One region of the Arthrobacter sp. SLBN-100 genome, then DNA from elsewhere that is predicted to be linked to it. Evidence: riboswitches for the same ligand, from Rfam matches in the RefSeq annotation. Region 1 holds a riboswitch; the other holds the start of a gene.
The links. Region 1 has a riboswitch for glycine ahead of gcvP (aminomethyl-transferring glycine dehydrogenase). Riboswitches for the same ligand answer to the same signal wherever they lie in the genome.

Region 1 (6,933 bases):
GTACAGCCGCGCTACCTCGGGGAACCATTCGTCCCAGCACGTGGGCATCCCCAGCCGGGCGCCGCCAAGTTCGGCGGGAGCGTGGACCTCGTAGGCGTCAGCGGCTGCCGGTCCCTGGCGGAAGAACTTGTCCTCGTAATATCCGGCGGTGACGGGGATGTGGAGCTTGTGCGTCCGCGCCAGGAGCTCGCCCTCGGGTGAGACCAGGATGGCGGTGTTCAGCCCCAGGCCGTCGTCCTTGCCGTCCGGGTCCTCGGCACGCTGGTACAAGGATGCATGCACGGATACCCCGTGGCGGCGCGCTGCTTCGGCAGCGAAGCGGAAGGTGGGGCCGGCCAGCAGGTCTTCGGCGGTGTCCGAGGGCCGGGTGCGGGTGGGTCCCTCGGAAGGGTCGTTATGCGGGCGGGTGTCTGCCGGGTAGCGCGAAAGCGTCAACTCGGGCAGGAAGACCACGGAGGCCCCGAGCCCGGCGGCCCGGCCGATGCCCTCGTTCAGTTCGGCCTCCACGGCGGCGCTGTCTGCTTGCCAGCGGTGCTGGACCACGCCGACGCGCAGGGCCGGCCGGCCGGACGGCGTTGTCCGGGCCAGGGAAGCGGGTGCGCCGAGGCAGGAAATTTCAATCATGTTTGCTACTCCAGTGAGACGACGGTCACTAAATGAATGACGTTCATTTAGTATGGGGTGCGGCGCGCCCGTATGCAAGGGGAAATATGAATCACGTTCGTTTATGTCGGCCGCCCGAGGTTAGTAAGCTCACTGAGAAATTGCTGAATGCCCCCCTGTTGCCGGATGAAGGGCTGGTAGCGTCGGGATTACTGGACAAATCGAGGAGGATGCATGAAAGCTTCACCGACACTGACCAACAACCTGCAGGCTGTGCTCGCGGACCTGATCGAACTGCACATCCAGGGCAAGCAGGCCCACTGGAACATCGTGGGAACCAACTTCCGCGACCTTCACCTGCAGTTGGATGAGATCGTGGACGCCGCCCGCCAGTTTGCCGATGATGCTGCCGAGCGGATGCGGGCACTGCACGCCCTGCCGGACGGGCGCAGCTCCACCGTGGCTGAATCCACAAGCCTCGCTCCTTTTCCTGCGGGCCTCATCAGCACCAAGGACGCAATCGAACGCATTGTTGCCGCCCTTGAAGCTGCCGCGGGCACCATGAGGAAGGTCCATGACGAAGTGGACGAGGAGGATCCCACCACCGCGGACCTCCTGCACGAGTTCATTGCCAAACTCGAGCAGTTCGCATGGATGGTGAACGCCGAGACCATGAAGGCCTCTGCCAGCGTCACTGCCCCTGACGCGAAGTAGCCCGTCCCGGCACACACAAAGTATTCAGCGCCCGGCGCCGGACTCCCTGTCCGGCGCCGGGCGCTGCTTTTTACCCGCCAGCATGCCAGCGGGATGTTTGCCCCTATTCGGCCTTGGGCACTTTCCGGAGGACGACGGCGGCAAGTACTGCCGCCGTCGCCATCAGTACCAGCCCGATCGCCGCAGTGACATGCACGCCCGAGTCGAAGGCGGCGCCGGCGGCCTGCCGGACGGCGTCGGCCAGTGGAGCAGGCAATCCGGCCGCCAGTTCCATGGCTCCGGCGAGGGTCTGGCCGGCACGTGCAGCACTCCCGCCGCTGGCGGCCCCCGGGAGGCCGGCGGGAAGCTGCAGGTTGTGCTGGTAGGAGGCCGTCAGGATCGAGCCCAGCACGGCGGTGCCGAGCAAGGCGCCTACCTCGTACCCTGTCTCCGAGATGGCCGAGGCCGCGCCGGATTTTTCCGCCGGAACGCTGCCAAGGATGAGGTCGTTGGAGATAGTCTCCGCGGTCCCCACGCCCAGCGCCAGGACCAGCAGGGCCGCGAGCAGAAGCCCCGACCCGTTGAAAGGGCTGCCGAAGGTCACCAGGCTGTACCCCGCGGCGCTCAGGCCCAGTCCGGCTGCCACCACGAAGCCGGGCCGGATCTTGCGGACCAGGGGCACCACCGCGAGGCCCGCCGTCACGGTAGCCACCAGCGCCGGAATCATGGCCATTCCTGCGGCCGAAGGGGACATGCCTTCGAGCAGCTGCAGGTGCTGGGCCAGGAAGAGGATAAAGCCGTTGAAGGAGAACAGGGCAAGGATGTTCGCCGTGATGGCCATGCTGAACACCGGGTTCCGGAACAGGGACATGTCCAGCAAGGGGCTGCTCAGCCGCTGTTGCCGGCGAACGAAGGCTGCGCCCATGGCCAGGCCGAAGGCTATGCTTCCCAGGGTCAAGGGGCCCGTGCCTTCGGTGGCGTATTCCTTGATGCCGTACACCACTGGCACCATGGTCAGCAGTGAGAGCAGGATGCTCGCCCCGTCCACCTTTCCCGGCGTAGGGTCCCGGGACTCCGGGATGAACGCCGGGCCGAAGGCCAGCAGGGGCAGCATGATGGGCACCGCCACCAGGAGGACTGCTCCCCACCAGAAGCGTTCCACCAGACAGCCGCCGAAGATCGGACCCAGGGCAGCTCCGCCGGAGAACCCGGCGGCCCAGATGGCGATGGCCAGCCGACGTCGGTTGGGATCCGGGAAGATGTTGCGGATCAGGGACAGTGTGGAGGGCATCAGCATCGCCCCGAAGAAGCCCAGGGAGGCGCGGCCCGCTATCAGCCAGCCGGCGCTGGGGGCGAAGGCCGTTGCGGCTGATACTGCGGCGAAGCCGATGCTGCCGACGATCAGCAGCCGGCGCCGTCCGATCCGGTCTCCCAGGCTCCCCATGGCAACGAGCAGTCCCGCCAGCACCAGAGGGTAGGCGTCCACGATCCACAGAAGTTCCACGCCCGAGGTGCCTAAGGCTCCGGCAATCGCGGGCAGTGCAAATGTCAGGGCTGTGTTGTCGACGGCGACGAGGAGGACCGGGAACATCAGCAGTCCCAGGGCGAGCCAGTCGCGCCAAGTGCCCGGGGCTGGAGCGGATGGCCGGGCCGCCGGGGCCTTCAGCGGGGTTCGGTCCTGTTGCGGGGTGGAGGAAGCGGTCATCCGTGAACTGTACCGTCCAGACGGTTCAGTTAAGAAATGGAATCCGGACCATGCATGATTGGAACCATGGCCAGAAAACCCGTCGCGCGAGATGCAGTCCTCGATGCCTTTGAAGAACTCCTGATCGACGTGGGGGAGCGCGCCGCCACCCTGGACGCGGTGGCGAAACGGGCAGGCGTCTCCAAGGGCGGGCTGCTGTACCACTTCCCCAACAAGGAGGCGCTGATCGCGGCAACCCTCGAGCGGCTGGACCGCCTGGCGGGGGAGGACCTTGCTGACATGGCGGCGGCGCCCGAAGGTGCGGCGGCCTATTTCATCCGGTCATCGCTCTGGTCCGACACCCCTATGGACAGGTCCTTCGTGGCTGCCACGCGCCTCGCTGAAGTGGCCCACGAGGAGGCCCGCCGACGCTTCGCCGCAATCCAGCAACAGTGGCTGGAGCTCATCGGCAAGGATGTTGGCCCGGGAATGGCAAAAGCCGTGCTTTACATGGGGGACGGGCTGTACTTCAACGCCATGTGGGAGAGCGGGCCGTCCGGAAAGGCCGGCAACCGGCAGGCGGAAGTGGACCAACTCCTGGCCGCCGTCGAGCGGCTCAGGGGTTAGCTGCCATTTGCTCCACAGCAGGCGGCATAGGAGAATTGGTCTATGTGCGGGCCGCCTCCGGGCGCGCCCGGACAACCCAAATGAATAGCCTTTGATCTGCGGCGGGAGAGTTCTGCCAGAAGGTACAAGCAGGCGCCGTAGGAGCAATACCTCCCCAGGAATCTCACAGGCCCATGTACCGCCGCGGCGAGGCACCTCTGGAAAGCAGCACGCTGTCCGCCCCCGTATCCGGTCCCGGATACTTGGACTGCTGTGCTCACCGACGGTGCAAGCGGGGCTTGCGCAAGCAGGCACCGCGGAAACTCTCAGGTCCAGTTACAGAGCGGGGAGGACCCGAATCGATGCGGCGTACCCTGCGCCGCCTTAGTTATGGAGTTCCTCGTGACTGTATCTCCGGCCTCCGCCATCCCAGCCTCCGCCATCCCGGCCACCGCCTCCCCAGCCTCCGCTCCAGCCGCCACTGCTCCGGCTGCCACCTTTGTTGACCGGCACATCGGCGCCCGCCGCCAGGCCGACGTCGACACCATGCTCAAGGCCGTGGGCTACGACACCGTGGACGCACTGGTTGACACCGCCGTGCCCAAGGACATCCGCCAGGATTCTGCACTGGAACTGGACGGCGCCCTGAGCGAGGTGGAAGCGCTCGCTGAACTGCGCCGGCTGGCCGCGAAGAACAAGACCGCGGTGCAGATGATTGGCCAGGGCTACTACGACACCGTGACGCCGCCGGTGATCCGCCGCAACATCCTTGAGGGTCCGGCCTGGTACACCGCCTACACGCCCTACCAGCCCGAGATTTCCCAAGGCCGGCTCGAGGCGCTGCTGAACTTCCAGACCATGGTCCAGGACCTCGTGGGGCTGCCCATCGCCAACGCCTCCCTGCTGGACGAAGCCACCGCGGTGGCCGAGGCCGTGCTGATGATGCGCAGGGCCAACAAGAACAAGGATGCCCGGGACGGCAAGACGGTGCTGGACTCCGATTGCCTGCCGCAGACCATCGCCATCGTGAAGGGCCGCGCTGAGGCGCTGGGCTTCGAGGTCGAGGTGGCGGACCTGTCCAAGGGCCTTCCTGACGGCGTCATCAACGGTGTGGTCCTGCAGCAGCCCGGCGCCTCCGGCCGGGTCTTTGACCACAGCGCCGTCATCGCCGACACCAAGGAACGCGGCGCCCTGGTCACAGTGGCGGCGGACCTGCTGGCCCTCACCCTCATCACGCCTCCCGGCGAGCAGGGGGCGGACATCGCCGTGGGGTCGGCGCAGCGCTTCGGCGTGCCGCTGTTCTACGGCGGCCCGCACGCGGCCTACATGGCGGTGCAGAAAGGCCTGGAGCGGTCCATGCCCGGCCGCCTGGTGGGTGTCTCCAAGGACTCCGCGGGAGTACCTGCCTACCGCCTTGCCCTGCAGACCCGCGAGCAGCACATCCGCCGCGAGAAGGCCACCTCGAACATCTGCACCGCCCAGGCGCTGCTGGCCATCGTGGCGTCAATGTACGCGGTGTACCACGGTCCCGAGGGCCTGAAGGCTATCGCCCGGGCTGCCCACGCCCACGCGAAGAACCTTGCCGCCTCGCTTAAGGCGGCCGGTTTCGACGTGCTGCACACCAGTTTCTTCGACACCGTCACGGTCTCCGTTCCGGGCAAGGCCGCCGGCATCGTCGCTGCCGCCGAGGCCAAGGGCATCAACCTGCGGAGCATCGATGGGGACACGGTGGGCTTCTCCACCGACGAAACCACGACGCCGGCAGTCGTCGACGGCGTCCTGGGCGCCTTTGGTGCCGGCCTGGCTGACGCGGCTGCCGGCACTGACACTGCCTTTGCCCTGGATGCCGCCGTCGAACGTTCCTCCGACTTCCTGCAGCACCCGGTGTTCAACACCTACCGGTCTGAGACGCAGCTGCTGCGCTACATCCGGAAGCTCAGCGACCGGGACCTGGCCCTGGACCGCACCATGATCCCGCTGGGTTCCTGCACCATGAAGCTGAACGCCACAGCCGAAATGGAGGCCATCTCCTGGCCCGAGTTCGCGTCCATCCACCCGTTCGCACCCGACTCCCAGACCGAAGGCTGGCGCGAGCTGATCGCGGACCTGGAAGCCCAGCTGACCGAGATCACCGGGTACGACCAGGTGTCCATCCAGCCCAACGCCGGGTCCCAGGGCGAACTCGCGGGCCTGCTGGCCATCCGTGGTTACCACCACTCCCGGGGCGATCAGCAGCGCAACGTCTGCCTCATCCCGGCTTCGGCGCACGGCACCAACGCCGCCTCCGCCGTCCTCGCCGGCATGAAGGTTGTTGTGGTGGCCACGGCGCCGGACGGCACCATCGACCATGCCGACCTGTACGCCAAGATCGAGGCCCACAGGGACGCCCTGTCCTGCATCATGATCACCTATCCGTCCACGCACGGCGTGTACGACGCTGACGTCCGCGAAGTCTGCGACGCCATCCACGCCGCAGGCGGCCAGGTCTACATTGACGGCGCCAACCTCAACGCCCTGGTCGGCCTGGCCCAGCCGGGCAAGTTCGGCGGCGACGTGTCCCACCTGAACCTGCACAAGACGTTCTGCATCCCGCACGGCGGCGGCGGACCCGGTGTCGGCCCGGTTGCTGCGAAGGCGCATTTGGCACCCTTTATGCCCGGCAACGCGGCCACCTGGATCGAAGGCGACGACGTCCCGATCTCTGCCTCCAAGTACGGTTCCGCCGGCGTTCTGCCGATTTCCTGGGCCTACGTGAAGCTCATGGGCGGACAGGGACTCACCGAAGCAACCAAGTCCGCGCTGCTCGCCGCGAACTACATCGCCGCCCGCCTGAACGACTTCTTCCCGGTCCTGTACACGGGAGAAGGCGGCCTGGTGGCACACGAGTGCATCCTGGACCTGCGCGAGCTGACCGCCAAGACGGGTGTCACCGCCGAGGATGTGGCCAAGCGCCTCATCGACTACGGTTTCCACGCCCCCACCCTGGCGTTCCCCGTTGCGGGCACCCTGATGGTGGAACCCACCGAGTCTGAAGACCTCGGCGAGATCGACCGCTTCATTGAGGCCATGATTTCCATCCGCGCCGAGATCGACCAAGTGGCCCACGGTGAGTTCTCCGTGACCGACAGCCCGCTGCGCAACGCACCCCACACGGCAGCCGCCGCAATCTCCTCCGACTGGAACCGCGCCTACCCGCGCGAGCAGGCGGTGTTCCCGGTGAAGTCGCTCCGGCAGGACAAGTACTTCCCGCCGGTGGGCCGCATCGACGGCGCGGCCGGCGACCGGAACCTGATCTGCTCCTGCCCGCCGCTTTCCGAGTTCGAGGTTTCGACGAGCTCAACCACCGG
Region 2 (6,933 bases), 1.6 Mb from region 1:
ATTCGGTCGGCTCCACCATGAGCGTGCCTGCCACCGGGAAGGACAGCGTGGGGGCGTGGAAGCCGAAGTCGATGAGGCGCTTGGCTACATCCTCGGCAGTGACACCCGTGCGCGCTGTCAGGTCGCGCAGGTCCAGGATGCACTCGTGCGCCACCAGCCCGCTCTCACCGGTGTAGAGCACGGGGAAGTGCTCGTCCAGGCGGGCGGCGACGTAGTTCGCGGCCAGCAATGCGGACTTGGTGGCCTCGGTGAGGCCCTGCCCGCCCATCAGCTTCACGTAAGCCCAGGAGATGGGCAGCACGCCGGCGGAACCGAAGCGGGATGCGGAGATCGCTACGCCGTGGCCGGCTTCATGCGCAGCCTTGTTGGCGTCGCCCGGCATGAACGGCGCCAGGTGCGCCTTGGCAGCAACAGGTCCGACGCCGGGTCCGCCGCCGCCGTGCGGGATGCAGAACGTCTTGTGCAGGTTCAGGTGGGACACGTCGCCGCCGAACTTGCCCGGCTGCGCCAGACCGACCAGTGCGTTCAGGTTGGCACCGTCAACGTATACCTGGCCGCCGGCCGCGTGAATGGCGTCGCAGACTTCGCGCACATCGGAGTCGTATACACCGTGGGTGGACGGGTAGGTGATCATGATGGCCGAGAGGACGTCCTTGTGGGCCTCGATTTTGGCCTGCAGGTCGGCATGGTCGATGGTGCCGTCGGCAGCAGTAGCCACCACAACAACCGTCATGCCGGCGAGGACGGCGGAGGCGGCGTTGGTGCCGTGCGCCGAGGCGGGGATCAGGCAGACATTGCGCTGTGCCTCGCCCCGGGAGTGGTGGTAGCCGCGGATTGCCAGCAGGCCCGCGAGCTCGCCCTGCGAGCCGGCGTTGGGCTGGATGGACACCTGGTCGTACCCGGTGATCTCGGCGAGGTCGGCTTCCAGGCCGGCAATGAGTTCGCGCCAGCCGGCCGTCTGGGAGTCGGGGGCGAACGGGTGGATTGACGCGAATTCCGGCCAGGAGATGGCTTCCATTTCGGCGGTGGCGTTCAGCTTCATAGTGCAGGAGCCCAGCGGGATCATGGTGCGGTCCAGGGCCAGGTCGCGGTCGGAGAGGCGGCGGATGTAGCGCAGCAGCTGGGTTTCGGACCGGTGGGTGTTGAACACCGGGTGCTGCAGGTAGGTGGAGGTGCGCACCACCGGCTCAGGCAGCTCGAACCCGGCGGCCTCCACAACCGGACCCGCGCCAAAGGCGACGACCACCGCGGAGAGGACCTCCGGCGTCGTGGTTTCATCAACTGACACGCCGACTGTGTCCGGGTCGATGAGGCGCAGGTTGACGCCGCGGGCTTCGGCGGCGGTAATGACCTTGGCTGCCTTGCCGGGCACGCGCACGGTGATGGTGTCGAAGAAGGTGTCGCTGACCAGTTCGCGGCCGGCGATCTTCAGCGTGGCGGCGAGGGCTCGGGCGTTGTTGTGGACGGTTTCGGCGATCGCCTTCAGCCCGTCCGGGCCGTGGTAGACGGCGTAGAAGGACGAGACGATGGCGAGCAGGGCCTGTGCGGTGCAGATGTTGGAGGTGGCCTTCTCGCGCCGGATGTGCTGCTCGCGGGTCTGGAGGGCCAGGCGGTAGGCGGGAACGCCGGCGTTGTCCTTCGAAACGCCTACGATGCGGCCGGGGAGGGTGCGTTCCATGCCTTCGCGGACGGCCATGTAGGCGGCGTGGGGTCCGCCGAAGAACAGCGGCACGCCCAGGCGCTGGGTGGAGCCGACGGCGATGTCCGCGCCCTGCTCTCCCGGCGGGGTGATGAGGGTGAGGGCCAGGAGGTCGGCGGCGACGGTGACCAGGGCGCCGCGGTCTTTGGCCTCGGCGATGACGGAGGTCTGGTCCCAGACCCGGCCGGAGACGCCGGGCTGCTGGAGGACCACGCCGTTGATGTCGCCGTCGGGCAGTCCGTTGGTGAGGTCGGCGATTTCCACCTCGAAGCCGAGGGCTTCGGCGCGGCCCAGCACGATGGCGATGGTCTGCGGAAGGAGGTCGGCGTCGAGGACGGTCTTGCCGTCCTTCGCGGTCTTGTTCTTGTTGGCCCTGCGCATCAGGAGCACGGCTTCGGCGACGGCGGTGGCTTCGTCCAGGAGGGAGGCGTTGGCCACCGGGAGCGCGGTGAGGTCCTGGACCATGGTCTGGAAGTTGAGCAGCGCCTCGAGCCGGCCCTGGGAAATCTCCGGCTGATAAGGGGTGTAGGCGGTGTACCAGGCGGGAGCTTCGAGGACGTTGCGGCGGATCACCGGCGGGGTCACGGTGTCGTAGTAGCCCTGGCCGATCATCTGCACGGCCATCTTGTTCTTGCCCGCCAGCTTGCGGAGCTCGGCTAGAACCTGGACTTCGCTCAGGGCGCTCTCGAGGGTGAGGGGCTTGTCCTGGCGGATGGAATCGGGAACGGCGCTGTCGACCACGCCATCGAGGCTGTCGTAGCCGACGGCCTTGAGCATGGTGTCGATGTCGGACTGGCGGCGTGCGCCGATATGGCGGTCTGCGAAGGTGGTGGGGGACGATTGAACCGTCATGAGAGGAACTCCATAATTCAGGTGGCGCCTAAGCACCACGTTGATTCGGGTTCCTCCCCGCTCTGTATTGGACCTGAGAGTTTTGCGTTGCCCTGCCGTTTCGCAGGACGCCACTTGCACCGTCGGTGAGTCCGGTTGCCCGGACTGCTTTCCAGAGTTGCCTTGCCGCGGCGGTACGTGGGCCTGAGAGATTCCTGGGGAGGGTTTGCTCCTACGGCGCCTGCTGAACGTACCGGCAGGACTCTCCCGCCGCAGATCATTAGCATGTGCCACTGGTGGGTGACACGGCTCACACCCTACAGGTTGCGGGGGCGGGATGCAAAATCCGCGCGGTTTCAAGGCGCACGTACGACGGCGGACACGCCGCCGTCGCGGGCCTACTGTTCAGGCAGCCGCCCGGCAAGTCCCCGGAGGGAGGGTTCCCGGCCCAGCTCCACATGGGCAAACGCCAGCGCTGCCGCAAGTTCGGCTCTGCCGTCATAGATCGCCTTGCATAGGCTTAGATGCTCTGCGCACTGAACCAGGGGGTCGCGGTGCCCGGTCAGGGTAAAGAGCCACTGCATCCTGCCCAGGAGCGGCTTCATGGAGTACTCCAGCAATGCGTTGCCGCCCATCGAGACGATCTCTGCATGCAGGGCCGTGTTGCTCAGCGGGATTTGCGCGTGGTCGTGGCGCAGGGTCGCTTCTTCGGCCCGGTCCATCATCTGCTGGAGGCGCGCCGAGGACTCCCCCCGCGCGGCGGCCTGGGCGGCGAGCCGCGCGGCGAGGACTTCGAGGCTGAGCCGGACATCAAAGAGTTCGTTGACGTCCCTCAGGGTGATCTGCTTGACGGTGGCCCCGCGCCGCGGAGAGGTGTCAATGAAGCCTTCGGCTTCCAGCAGCTGGAGGGCTTCGCGGACGGGTACCCGGGAAACGTCCAAGGCCTGGGACAGCTCGCGTTCCCTAAGCCGGGAGCCGGGCGCGAAGTCACCCGAGATGATCAGCTCGCGGATCCGTGCCCGGGTAGCGTCAGCCGAGGACGCGGGTGAGTCCGCATGGACAGTCAATGATGCCTCCCGTTGATTCCGGCGCCCTGCTTCGATGCCGCCTCAGTTATTCAGCTCCACATGGGTGCCGATCCCCTGGTCAAGTGCAGCGTCATACAGGAGCCGCCCGATCGCAAGGTCCTGCAGGCCGATACCCACCGAGTTGAACAAGGTTATGTCCTCATCCCCCAGACGGCCTGCTTTTGTCCCAGCCGCCACGTCACCAAGTTCTGCTTCCACATCCTCGAAGCCCATGGCGCCTTCCGTTACCGGGATGATCAGCCCCCCGGACTTGGCCCTTGCTGTAGCGAGGCTGTCCACGAAAACCCGCGCCCGGACCATGCCCGCTGAGTCAACTTCCCGGTGGTCCGGCCGCGGACGGGATCCGACGGCGTTAACGTGCAGTCCGGGCTGGAACCACTCCCCTTTGACCAATGGCTCAACCGCTGGCGTGAGGGTGCACAGCACGTCCGAGCCCTCGACGACCTCCCGCACGCTGGCGGCCCGCGTAATGTTCAGCCCGTAACAGGAAATTTCGTCGCAGAAGGCAGCGACGGTCTCAGTGGAACGGGACCACACCACCACGTTTCTCATTGGCAGCACGGCCAGCATGGCTTCCACATGGGCCACCGCCAAGGCGCCTGCCCCCACCAGCCCCAAGGTGGTGCTGCGGGGCCTCGCAAGGAGCTTCGTTGCCACCGCGCTGGCTGCCGCGGTGCGGACCCGGGTGGGAACTTTACCGTCCAGGATGGCCAGGGTTTCACCGGTCAGCTGGGAGACGAGCATGATGGTGGACCGCTGGGTAGGCAGGCTGGCCGCACCGTTGGACGGGATGTCCGCCAGCAGTTTCACTGACGCCAACTCCTCCGCTTCGGACAGCGCCGCCATCGGCAGGAACCTCGCATCCGAGGACGGGAGGAGGAGCGAATCCGGGGCAGGCTGGACGGCAGTGCCTCGGCTGAGCCCGGCAAAGACGCGTTCGACGGCGGCAATGGTCCCGGGCATGTCGGCCAGGGCCTGGAGCTCGGACGCTTTAAGGATCAGGGTCATAGGGAATGGCTTTCTGAATGGAAGGGCGCGTTGGCCTTGGCGGGCAGGGCGGGCCGGATAACCGGGCCCCTGGAGGTCAGGCTGGTCAGAGGTCATTCCGAACAAGGACTCCCTGCGCCACCACGGCCCGGATTCCTTCCAGGGCGGAGCCGCTGGCCAAGGGATCCGAGTCCACAATGATGGCGTCCGCGAAGGAACCGCGCATCAACCGGCCGGCGTTTTCACTCCAGCCGAGCAGCGCGGCGGCATTGACTGTCGCGGCCCTCAGGGCGTCCAGCGGCGAAAGCCCGGCCTCACTCAACAGACGCACTTCCGTGCCGATCGGTGTCACGTCTGATCCGAAGGAGTCCGTACCCGCAACGACGGTCACGCCGGCATCATGAGCAGCTTTCACGGCTGCTTTGATGATGGGGGTGTACTCCTTGCCGCGGGCGGCAAGGATCGGGTTGGACGAGCCCGCCATGCTGGTGATGGCGTCCATGGTCGGCGTGAAATACGTCCCCTGGCTGGCCATCCGGGAGATGGTCTCTTCGCTGACAAAGACGCCGTGCTCGATGCTGCGCACACCGGCCCGGACCGCGCCGTCTATCCCTTGGGCACTGTAGGCATGGCACAGCACGCCCGCGTTGCTTGCGGCCTTGACCACGGCGGAGAGCTGATCGTAGTTGTAGACCAGCTCGCGGGGATCCTGCTCCGGCAGGCCCGCGCGGGGGTTGGCCCTCGTCTTAATCACCTGCGCGCCGCGCTTCAGGTTGATGCGGGTGAGGTAGGCGAGGTCGCCCGGTTCCGTGACTCCCCCCGTCAGGGAAGCCAGGGGTGCAAGATCCGGGTCGGCGAGGAGCGAGTCCCCCAGTTCGGGTGAAATGAACAGGCCGGCCGGGCTCATCCGCGGCGAAGCGCCGGCGGCCCAGGCAGGCAGGGCGGCCAAGGCGACGTCCTGGTAGAAGCTGCTCGAACCGCTCCTGACGCTGGTTGCTCCGCCCTGCAGGATGGCGCGCGCATCAGACAGCGCGTTCGCATGGACGTGCACATCGATGAGGCCGGGAACGACCCAGCGACCGGAGGCATCCACCATGAGGGCACGGCCGGCAAGTGCGGCGACTGCACGGCGTGTTTCCTCACGGGTACCCACCGCGCTGACCTTTCCTCCTTCCAGCACCAGGACGCCGTCTTCGACGGCACCGCCTGTCTTGGGGTCCACGATGGTGCCGCCTTCGATGATCATTGGCGGCGACGCAGGACGCGCATGGTAGCCGGTGCTTGTTGCGTTGCCCTCGGCTTTAGCAGCCGGGGCATTTCCCAACTGTGCGGCAAGGCTGGCCACTGAGATTCCGGCGAGCGCGGCTGCCCCCGCGAGAATGCCGCGGCGCGGAACTGCGGCGGAAGGGAGGGCAGCGGGGGTGTGGTCGTGCAGGCACATGGTTTTCTCCAAAGGAAAGGGCCCGGCAGCAGGAGCGCGGGGTCCGGTGGGATCGGTGACTGTCATGCTTTTGGTGAGGGTCGGGTGAGCTTCCCCCACTACGCGCTGGTGGCCCTCGTGTCCATCCACGGTAGCCCATTTGGTATACCAAACCAATAGTAGACGGCAACGGCGTTACGAATAGAGTGCGTCATGAAACGGCTGCCGGGGTAACGATGTCCGCCTGCGGATAGGCAGGCGGAAACAGCTCGTCCGCTTCCCGGCGCCGGTGGTCCCGTTCTCCGTAGGCAGCCTTCATCTGGTCGAAGAGGCGCTGGCCCTCGGCCCGAAGCGCCGCGAGGTCGACGCCGGGCAGGGCGCCTTCCACCACTACCGGCCGCCCGGCCACGAAAGTGTCCGTCACTTGGCGCGCCGTACCGTTCAGCACCAGGGTGCGCAGCGGATCTTCAACGACCCCGTCCGCGAAATGGCCCAGCGAGACCACCGTGATGTCCGCCTGCATGCCGGGGGCAAGCCTTCCCAGGTCCGGCCGCCCAAGGGCCTTGGCCCCGCCAAGGGTGGCGGCGTCGAAGTAGTCAGTCAGGGCGCCGGCGCCGGGCCTTTCCTCGACCAGCCGGGTCAGGTGCATGCCCGCATCGATGCCGCGGACCAGGTCCGGCGGGAAGGAGTCGGTGCCCAGGCACAAGTTGACGCCCGCCTCGCGGAAGCGGTCGAACGAGACAAGCTGCTTCTGGTAACGGAACGACGTCAGGGGGCAGTGGACAATGCTGACCCCATGGCGCGCCAGCAGGTCCAGCGGGCCTCCGGGCCCCGCCGCGGCAGGGTCCTTGGCGTCGATCACCACGCCGTGCGGGATGAGGAGCCGTGTACCGAAAAGGCCGGTGGAT

Region 2: it holds a riboswitch for glycine, as region 1 does, so the genes downstream of both, gcvP (aminomethyl-transferring glycine dehydrogenase) here and gcvP (aminomethyl-transferring glycine dehydrogenase) in region 1, are expected to answer to the same signal.

Annotation. Positions count from the first base shown of each region.
Region 1 covers NZ_VFMY01000001.1:3,846,093-3,853,025, forward strand. The annotation lists gene FBY31_RS17760 (nitrilase-related carbon-nitrogen hydrolase) at 1-624, opposite strand, end outside; gene FBY31_RS17765 (Dps family protein) at 838-1,317, shown strand; gene FBY31_RS17770 (MFS transporter) at 1,421-3,001, opposite strand; gene FBY31_RS17775 (TetR/AcrR family transcriptional regulator) at 3,068-3,607, shown strand; glycine riboswitch at 3,700-3,798, shown strand; glycine riboswitch at 3,800-3,938, shown strand; gene gcvP (aminomethyl-transferring glycine dehydrogenase) at 3,977-6,933, shown strand, end outside.
Region 2 covers NZ_VFMY01000001.1:2,292,735-2,299,667, forward strand. The annotation lists gene gcvP (aminomethyl-transferring glycine dehydrogenase) at 1-2,551, opposite strand, end outside; glycine riboswitch at 2,604-2,711, opposite strand; glycine riboswitch at 2,713-2,810, opposite strand; gene FBY31_RS10775 (GntR family transcriptional regulator) at 2,929-3,597, opposite strand; gene FBY31_RS10780 (ornithine cyclodeaminase family protein) at 3,640-4,626, opposite strand; gene FBY31_RS10785 (amidohydrolase family protein) at 4,712-6,112, opposite strand; gene FBY31_RS10790 (amidohydrolase family protein) at 6,237-6,933, opposite strand, start outside.